Regions from separate parts of the Cobetia sp. SIMBA_158 genome, predicted to be linked through region 4. Evidence: predicted binding sites of a transcription regulator. Region 4 holds the regulator's gene; each other region holds the start of a gene.

Region 1 (2,204 bases), on a different contig from region 4:
AGCCGGTACCGACGTTGCGCTCGAACATCTGGCCGTAGTTACCGACCTGCTTGATGACCTGGTAGGCCCAGTCAGCCGGCAGCCCCATGGCTTCCCCGTAGTTGCCATCAGCACCGACCAGGCGCGCGACGTTCGGGTTGGTGTCCGACTTCTTCTCTTCGATGTTGTCGGAGCTCAGCCCCATCTCTTCGGCGTTGATCTGGGCGAACAGGGTCCATTTGACGATGTTGAACCACTGGTCATCGCCCTGACGGACGACGGGGCCCAGCGGCTCCTTGGAGATGACTTCCGGCAGCACCATCGCGGACGCCGGATCGGAGAGCTTGATACGCAGCGCGTAGAGCTGGGATTGGTCGGAGGTCAGGACGTCACAACGACCGGCTTCGAAGCCCTTGACGGTCTGGTCGGAGGTATCGAAGACGACCGGCTCGAAGGACATGTCGTTCATGCGGAAATAGTCCGCCAGGTTGAGCTCGGTGGTGGTGCCGGACTGGATGCAGACGGCTGCCCCGTCCAGCTCCTTGGCACTGGAGACGCCCAGGTCCTTGCTGACCATGAAGCCCTGGCCGTCGTAATAGTTCACGCCAGCGAAGTTGAGGCCCAGTGAGGTGTCACGGGTCGCCGTCCAGGTGGTGTTGCGAGACAGGACATCAATCTCGCCGGACTGCAGCGCGGTGAAACGCTCCTTGGCCGTCAGCGGTACATAGCGCACCTTGCTGGCATCGCCCAGCACGGCTGCCGCGACGCCGCGGCAGACGTCGACATCGAGGCCCTGCCAGTTACCGGCGTCATCCGGTGCCGAGAAGCCCGGCAAGCCGGTGCTGACGCCACACTGGACAAAGCCCTTTTCCTTGACGCTATCCAGGGTCGCGGCACTGGCGCCTGTCGCCATGGAGGCGGCCAGGACAGCGGCGCTAGCGATCAGCAGTGGCTTCTTGTTGTTATGCATCGTGATTCCCTCGCGAAAGTCTGGAGTCCGCTCGATCAGCCTCGAGTCAGAAGTGGTGCAATGCATTGCATGGCACCTATCGACAATAGCAAGCCGCGTTCCAATTTCCGCCTATCGCGTGATCCGCTGCGTTCAACGCTGAAAAAAGCGCTAAAACCCAGTGATATAGACCAAAGCCTCGGGGTGGGGCGGCGGATCATTCCGCGCGATTGCCGCGCAGTTAGGCTCATGGCGAGACCAGTTCGCCTCATATCGGTGCAAAATAAAAACGGCCGTTTCATTGCGAAACGGCCGTTGGCGGTGCAGCGATGTGGCGCGAGTGGCAGATTGCGACCAATGTCTCGGTCTGACTGACTCAACGCTTGTTCATCCCATCAGGCACGTTTTCGTGCCTGATGGGGCTTGCTTGCCACCGCAAGGTGCATGCAGATCACTTCTCCAGCAGGCGCTGCATGAAGGGCGGCAGCACCAGGGCGGCGCGATGGCCTTCGACGGTATAGAAGTCACGCGCGAAGGTGGCGGCAGCGGCATCTTCCTCGCGGAAGGACTTCACGTCACAGCCCTTGCCCGCCAGGGTGCAGCTCCACCAGCCGGACGGATACACCGGCTGCGGGAACGGCAGGGTCGCGACGCTATCAAAGCCCGCTTCGCCCATGTCGTTGCGCAGGTCCTTGATGATGGAATCGGTGTGATAGAGCGGAGACTCGCTCTGCTGCACCATCAGGCCGCCCTGCTTGAGGATACGATGGCAGCGCTTGAGGAAGTCGGTCTTGAACAGACCTTCCGCCGGACCGACCGGGTCGGTGGAATCGACGATCAGCACGTCGATGCTCTCGTCGGGGCAGTTGTCGACCCACTTGACGCCATCCTCGAACAGCAGCTCGGCGCGCGGGTCGTCATTGGACTCGACCAGCGCCGGGAAGAATTGCTCGGAGGCACGCGTGACAGCCTGATCGATATCGATCTGGGTGACCTTCTCCACGCCCGGGTGCTTGAGCACCTCACGCAGGGTGCCGCAATCGCCACCGCCGATGATGACGACACGCTTGGGGTCTGCATGAGCGAACAGCGCCGGATGCGACATCATCTCGTGATAGAGGAAGTTGTCACGGTCAGTCAGCATCACGCAGCCGTCCAGCACCATCAGGTTGCCGTAGGTCTCGGTGGCATAGACTTCGAGGTGCTGATAAGGGGTCTGCTCGTCATGCAGCTTGTGGCTGACCTTGAGCGAGAAGGCGCTGCCGTGGCGATCGAA
Region 2 (2,204 bases), on a different contig from region 4:
TGGGCAGGTATTCGAAGGCGCCGCCCTGATAGGAGGCCACGGCGCTGTCGAGGTCGGAATGCGCCGTCATCACGATGACGGGCAGGTCCGGGTACTTCTCGCGCACGCGCGCCATCAGGTCGAGACCATCGGTTCCGGGCATGCGGATATCGGTGATCAGGACATCCGGGCACTGACGCATGATGCTGGCTTCGGCCTGATCGGCACGCTCGAAGGTTTCCACCTCGAGGTCGGGTTGTGCCAGAGCGCGCTCCAGCACCCAGCGAATGGCACGGTCGTCATCGACGATACAGACGCGGGCAGTCTCGCTCATGTGTGATCTCCAGAAGTGCCGGCTAGCGGAATGAGTAATCGGAATTCGGTATGGCCGGGGCGCGAGTCACACTCGATCAGCCCCTGATGCTGGTGCAGGATGCCCTGGGCGATCGACAGCCCGAGCCCTGAGCCTTCGGCGCGCCCCGAGACCATCGGGTAGAACAGCGTCTCGCGCAGGCTCTCCGGAATGCCGGGGCCGTTGTCGATGATCGCCAGCTCGCAGACCAGCCGGTGGCGCTCATGGCCCAGCGTGAACTGACGGCGAGCGCGGGTCCGCAGCGTGATCTCGTAGGGAGCGGCGTCAGGCTGCGGTGAATCGGGCTGTGGCTGCTCATTGAGGGCCTGGGTGGCATTGCGCGCGATGTTGAGCACCGCCTGGATCAGCTGACCTTCGTCGCCGATCACCTCCGGCAGGCTCGGGTCGTAGTCGGCGCTCAAGGTGATGGCGCTGCCTTCCGCCTGCAGCAAGGCCCGCACCCGCTCGGTCACCGCATGCACATTGACCGGCGCCTGCAGCGGCGGCCGGTTCGGCCCGAGCATGCGATCGACCAGATCACGCAGGCGGTCCACCTCCTCGATGATGATGCGCGTGAACTCCACCATCTGCGGTTCGGGCAGGTCACGTTCGAGCAGCTGGGCGGCGCCACGAATGCCGCCGAGCGGATTCTTGACCTCATGCGCGAGACCACGCGTCAGCACCTTGACCGCCTCCTGGCGGGCGATCAGCGCTTCTTCGCGCGAGATCTGCATCAGGCGGTCACGCGGTTCTATCTCGACCAGCAGTTCATTGGCGCTGATGGGCGTCGCGGTGAAATCCACCGTCAGCGCTTCATTGGCCGCGTTGATGATCTCGGCCTCACGCTGGGTGTAGGGGTGCTGCTCCTCCAGCGCCTTGCGCAGCACATTGATCAGGGTGTCATCCAGCCCGGTCATGTTGTCGGGCGTACTGCCCTTCACGCGCACCAGACTCACCGCCAGCAGCGTCTCCGCGGCGGGATTCATCCAGACCATCTGCAGCTGTGAGTCCAGCACCACCACGGCAGTGTTCAGGTGTTCGAGCAGTCGTTGATGCATGGGTTTGTTCGCCATCTGCAGTACGTCTCCCTGTTCTGCAATAACCGCGCCAGTCTGGTGCAGGCACCGAGAACACGGCGTCCGATGCTGTGCAACCATTTCTGGCCCCTCATATTGGCACCAAAATGGTGCAGACGAAAAATCGCGCTCGAACTCGCGTTGCCTCGCTTCACCGCCAGGCGGCCCGACATCGACTGTCCCAGACACGAAAAAGCCGCCCGAAGGCGGCCTGTCAGCGAAGGAGAAACGCGCGAAGAAAAAGGCCGCCCAGACGCTGCTAGCCACCGCCAGCATTGGCAGGGTTGTTGGGGTTGCGAGGCAGATTGACGCTGGCGCGCTGCACATAGACCACCTTCGGCTCGCTGGTCTGGCGCACGCGGCCGGTGGAATCCAGCAACTCCGCCTGGATGACATGCTTGCCACGCTCCAGCGCCGGCACCATGAAGACGGTGCTGTGCATGGCGGATTGAGACGGCGCACCGTCCACGGTCACGCGCACCTTGTCTTCCGGGCGCAGCTTGGGCTCGATCCCCAGGCGCACCGCCAGATTGCCCGCCTGCCCGGTCTGCAGCGTCTCCTCGTTGGACGGGCTCTGGATGGTGAAGGTGGTATAGCCACGGAAGGCCACATCCACCGCAGGCGCCCGGGTGCGGGTGCTCTCGCTGGATGAGGAAGAACTCACGCGCGACGGCGTGCTGCGCCGCGGCGGCAGGGATTCCGTCGACGGCACCACGCTGAGCGGCGTCAGCTGCACCTTGCTGCCGCCCGCAGGCTGATCACTGAAGACCACGTTGCCGTTGGCATCGACGTGACGA
Region 3 (2,204 bases), on a different contig from region 4:
TGGCGCTGGCGCTGGCGATTCCCGAAGGCGACTTCCGCGAGCCGCTGGTGGTCACCACCTACATCATCGTGCTGTTCTCGATCCTCGTGCAGGGGTTGAGCATCGGCAAGCTGGTGACGGCGGTGGTCGGCGATCGCAGCCACTCGGGAGAGTCGAACGACAAGCACTGAGTCAGAGCCTGCCAAAGCAAACGCCCCTTCACTGGCAGCAGTGAGGGGGCGTTTGCGTTTCGGTCGCGAGGCGCCAGCCAAGGGCAGCTCGCCTGCGGGTCAAAGGGCCGCGAGGCCTTGGGCAAAGACACCGCTGAGGGGTTTCACCTCACCCGCTTGCTTCGTGCGAGCGACAGCGGGCTGGCGCATCAGGGTCAGCAGCAGGTCGCGCCCCGCCAGCAGCGGGTCGACCACCGGCAGGCCGATCTCTGATGCGATGGCATCACGCAGCGGCTCCATCGCAGCGCAGCCCAGCACGATGCTGCCGGCACCGCTGGCTCTGGCGTGTTCACAGCGCTCCAGCAATGGCACGGGGGGAGTGCGCGCCTCGGACAGCGCGAGTACCGGTACGTCACAGGCCAGCAGCGCCTTGCACAGAGGGCGCATCGCATAGCGCTCCAGCAGCTGCTCGGACATCGGCAGCGTGCTGGTCATGCTGGTGACGATGGCAAAGGAGGGGGCCGCCAGCGTGGCCATGTGCATGGCGGCCTGGGCGATGCCGATCACCGGCACGGGGCTCAGTTCGCGTGCGGCCTCGAGGCCGGGGTCACCGAAGCAGGCCAGCAGATAGCCATCGGCGGGCGGAGTCTTCAGCAAGCCCTCACGATCACGGGCGATCAGCGCCAGCAGCGCGACCACCGCCATGGCTTCCTCGACGGCGGTCTCGATGCTGGGGGCGCCATGCTCGGCAGTCAGCACCTCGAGGTGGACGTCCCGGGCGAGCTGCCGTTGCAGCGAGTGCGCCATCTGCTGGCTCATCGCCTGGCTGGTGTTGGGATTGATGACCTTGAGACGCAACATGGCGGGCTCTCTCATGATGGTGGGCTCGTGATGGACTTTCGCGTGACGGGCTTTTTCGTGACGGGCTTTCTCGTGATGGGCTTTCTCGTGACGGCGCGCGCCGGATGCGAGGCTGTGCGAGCGGAGCACACAAAACACGAGCAGCATCCGTGCCAGTCCGGGGGTACCCGCTGTCGCAACGTTCGTTTCATTGGCGGCGCGCTTCAGTGGTGCATATGGCTAATACAGCGGAAGTTGATGGTGCCTGATGTCTCAGGGGTTGCCGCGCGCATGGCATTACTGGCAGGGGTGTTGCGCAGAGCGGGCCCTGGGGAAAACGCTTGGAGATTGAAAATCCGCAACAAGTGTTTCACTGGCACGCTTGTTGATAAGGGGAGGGTATGGCGAGGCATGACGCCTCGTGACTGGCCCATGGCCCACAAGCCCCTCTGGAGACAACAATGACACCCCAGACTCCCCCTGATCTGAGCAACGCGAGCAAGCGGCTCATCAATGAGGACCTCGCCCCCTGCGAGCAGAACTGGAACTGGTACAACATCTTCTCGTTCTGGATGTCCGATGTGCACAGCGTCGGTGGCTACGTCTTTGCCGCCAGTCTGTTCACCCTGGGGTTGGCCAGCTGGCAGATTCTGGTCTCGATGCTGGTCGGCATTCTGGTGGTGCAGGTGTTCGCCAATCTGATCTCGCGGCCCAGCCAGCAGACGGGGGTGCCCTTCCCGGTGGTCTGCCGTCAGTCCTTCGGCATCTATGGTGCCAACATTCCGGCGATCATCCGCGGGCTGATCGCGGTGGTGTGGTACGGCATCCAGACGTATCTGGCGGCGCATGCCTTGATGCTGGTGCTGCTGCGCTACGTGCCGTCGCTGGAAGGGCTGACCGAGACCCAGCTGTTCGGGCTCTCGCAGCTGGGCTGGTACTGCTTCCTGTTCATGTGGGTGCTGCAGGCGCTGGTGTTCTGGTGGGGCATGAATGCGGTGCGGCGCTTCATCGATTTCGCCGGGCCAGCCGTCTATGTGGTGATGTTCGCGCTGGCGGGCTGGATCGTCTGGCAGGCCGGCTGGGACAACATCAGCTTCACGCTGGGCAGCAAGACGCTCTCTGGCAGCGACGCCCTGTGGCAGATGGTGATCGCCGCGGCACTGGTGGCGGGCTACTTCGCGGGTCCGACGCTCAACTTCGGGGACTTCTCGCGCT
Region 4 (2,204 bases):
CCGGTGATATTCACTTGCATGGACACGCTCCTTTATCCAGCGGGTTGCCATTCAATTGTAACCCTTTTTGACTACGAGCAAACCCTGATCGGACGCTCTGCAACAGGCTTGACGGCCACCGTCTGGCGATGTTTTCGCACCCTTGCCAGTGGCGTCAGAAGTCGTGAGCGTCTGTACCGACAATGCCCAAGCTTTGCGCAAAGATCAACGCTGCGCTGCATCGTGGCTCAGTGCTTGTCTTCAACTCAGTGAGGGGTGTCGGAGTGGACTTCAAGGGCACGTCTGATGGGTGGTGCGTGAAAGACGCGCAAGAAGGCGGGTTTTCGTCGCCAATCCCTGCATGTACGTCGCCTTTCAGGCGCTTCGATTGCGTGGAGCAAGCGGCGTTCCGGGAGGTTCTCCGGGTGTCATCCAGGTGCAATGCGCGCAAAAGTGACTTTAAAAACATGCGATTGACGGTGAATGACGCTGCCGGAACGGCGGTTTTTTACCGTCATCCTGCGCGCCGTCATGGCCCATGACGGGCAATTGATGAGCGGTTGACGGCATGACAGAGCGTACGACAGGCGTACCGCTACCCGCGAAGTCAGAGGCTGATGAGCGGAAAATCCAGCGCTTGAGGTTGGCGGCGGCTGCCATTGTGGAGGTGAAAGCAGGGCATGGCAGCCGCAGGTGACGCGTCAGGCCAGACGCTTGCGCTCGCTGGAGGAGGGGATGCCCATCGCTTCGCGATACTTGGCCACGGTACGGCGTGCGACCTCGATGCCATCGCTGGCGAGCAGGTCGACCAGCCGCGAGTCGGAGAGAGGCTTGCGGGCCGGCTCTTCCGCGATCAGCTTGCGGATGCGGGCACGAATGGCGGTGCTTGAGTGGGCGTCGCCACTGCCGCTGCCACCGACCTGGCTCGAGAAGAAGAACTTGAGCTCGAAGACGCCGCGTGGGGTGTGGATGTACTTCTGGGTCGTGACCCGCGAGATGGTCGATTCGTGCATCTCGACCACTTCGGCGATGTTGGCCAGAATCAGCGGCTTCATGCCTTCCTCGCCTTGCTCGAGGAAATCGATCTGGCGTGCCATGATCTCGCGGCCGACCTTGAGCAGGGTGTCATTGCGTGATGACAGGCTCTTCATCAGCCAGCGCGCTTCCTGCAGGTTGTCCTTGAGGAAGGTGTTGTCGGCGGACTTGTCGGCACGCTTGATCAGTGCGGCGTATTCCGGCTGGATGCGCAGCTTGGGCAGCGCTTCCGGGTTGAGCTCGACCTGCCAGCCATGGCGGGTATGGCGCACCAGCAGATCTGGGATCACGTAATCGCTGGCGGGCTCGCCCCAAGCGGATGCCGGACGCGGATCGAGCGCACGCACCAGACGAATGACGTGATCCAGCTCGTCATCGTCAAGGCTCAGGCGGCGCTTGAGCAGCTTGCGATCATCGTTGCCCAGTGCCTCGAGGAATTGACGTACCAGGCGGCGCGCCTGCGCCAGCAGCGGCAGGTCATCCGGCAGCAGTGCCAGTTGCAGCAGCAGGCATTCGCGCAGATCACGGGCGAAGACGCCGGTCGGGTCGAACTGCTGCAGACGCAGCAATACCTGCTCGAGTTCGGAGGCCTTGAGGCCGGGCAGGCCCTGGCCGCGCAGGCCATCGACCAGCTCGTCGAGTGACAGGCTCAGATAGCCGGCACCGTCGACGGCATCGATCAGGCTCTCCGCCATCTGGCGTTCACGGCCATCGAGGTCGGTCATCGCCAGCTGCCAGCGCAGGTGGTCCTGCAGGCTCTCGACACTGGTATTGCGATCGAAGTCCGGCCCTTCTTCACTCCCGCTGCCACTGCCGGAGCTGGTCAGGCTACCGGCGTGGTCCTGGTAGAGGTCCGACCAGTCACTGTCGAGGGGGTATTCCTCGGGAATCTCGCTCGAGGAGTCGGCAGTGGAGATCTCGCTTGAATCCTGTGTCTCGACGACATCCAGCGACTCGTAGTCCTCGTCGAGCTCCAACATGGGGTTGGACTCGAGGGCTTGCTGAATCTCCTGACGCAGGTCGAGCGTCGACAGCTGCAGCAGCTGGATCGCTTGCTGGAGCTGCGGCGTCATGGTCAGCGAGGTGCCGAGGCGGAGTTGCAGGGTGGGTTTCATGGAGTCAGTCAATTCACGGCAAAGGAACGTGCTTACTACGCTATACCGTGACTTGGGGCACTGACAAGTGGTTGC

The links. Region 4 encodes sigma-54, which starts transcription at its own class of promoters, with help from an activator protein. Its sites were predicted from a motif close to TGGCACNNNNNTTGCTNT; they were not measured.
Region 1: the regulator sigma-54 is predicted to act here: its motif matches at 1,035-1,052, upstream of R2R70_RS09935 (amino acid ABC transporter substrate-binding protein).
Region 2: the regulator sigma-54 is predicted to act here: its motif matches at 1,424-1,441, upstream of glnL (nitrogen regulation protein NR(II)).
Region 3: the regulator sigma-54 is predicted to act here: its motif matches at 1,364-1,381, upstream of R2R70_RS10790 (NCS1 family nucleobase:cation symporter-1).

The regions. Positions count from the first base shown of each region.
Region 1 is NZ_JAWJYL010000005.1:130,107-132,310, forward strand. Features, by position in the region: gene R2R70_RS09935 (amino acid ABC transporter substrate-binding protein) at 1-949, opposite strand, end outside; gene speE (polyamine aminopropyltransferase) at 1,380-2,204, opposite strand, start outside.
Region 2 is NZ_JAWJYL010000005.1:308,736-310,939, reverse strand. Features, by position in the region: gene ntrC (nitrogen regulation protein NR(I)) at 1-313, opposite strand, end outside; gene glnL (nitrogen regulation protein NR(II)) at 310-1,404, opposite strand; gene R2R70_RS10705 (DUF4124 domain-containing protein) at 1,667-2,204, opposite strand, start outside.
Region 3 is NZ_JAWJYL010000005.1:328,441-330,644, forward strand. Features, by position in the region: gene R2R70_RS10780 (cation:proton antiporter) at 1-170, shown strand, start outside; gene R2R70_RS10785 (aspartate/glutamate racemase family protein) at 270-1,025, opposite strand; gene R2R70_RS10790 (NCS1 family nucleobase:cation symporter-1) at 1,451-2,204, shown strand, end outside.
Region 4 is NZ_JAWJYL010000001.1:59,060-61,263, forward strand. Features, by position in the region: gene hpf (ribosome hibernation-promoting factor, HPF/YfiA family) at 1-20, opposite strand, end outside; gene R2R70_RS00250 (RNA polymerase factor sigma-54) at 681-2,129, opposite strand.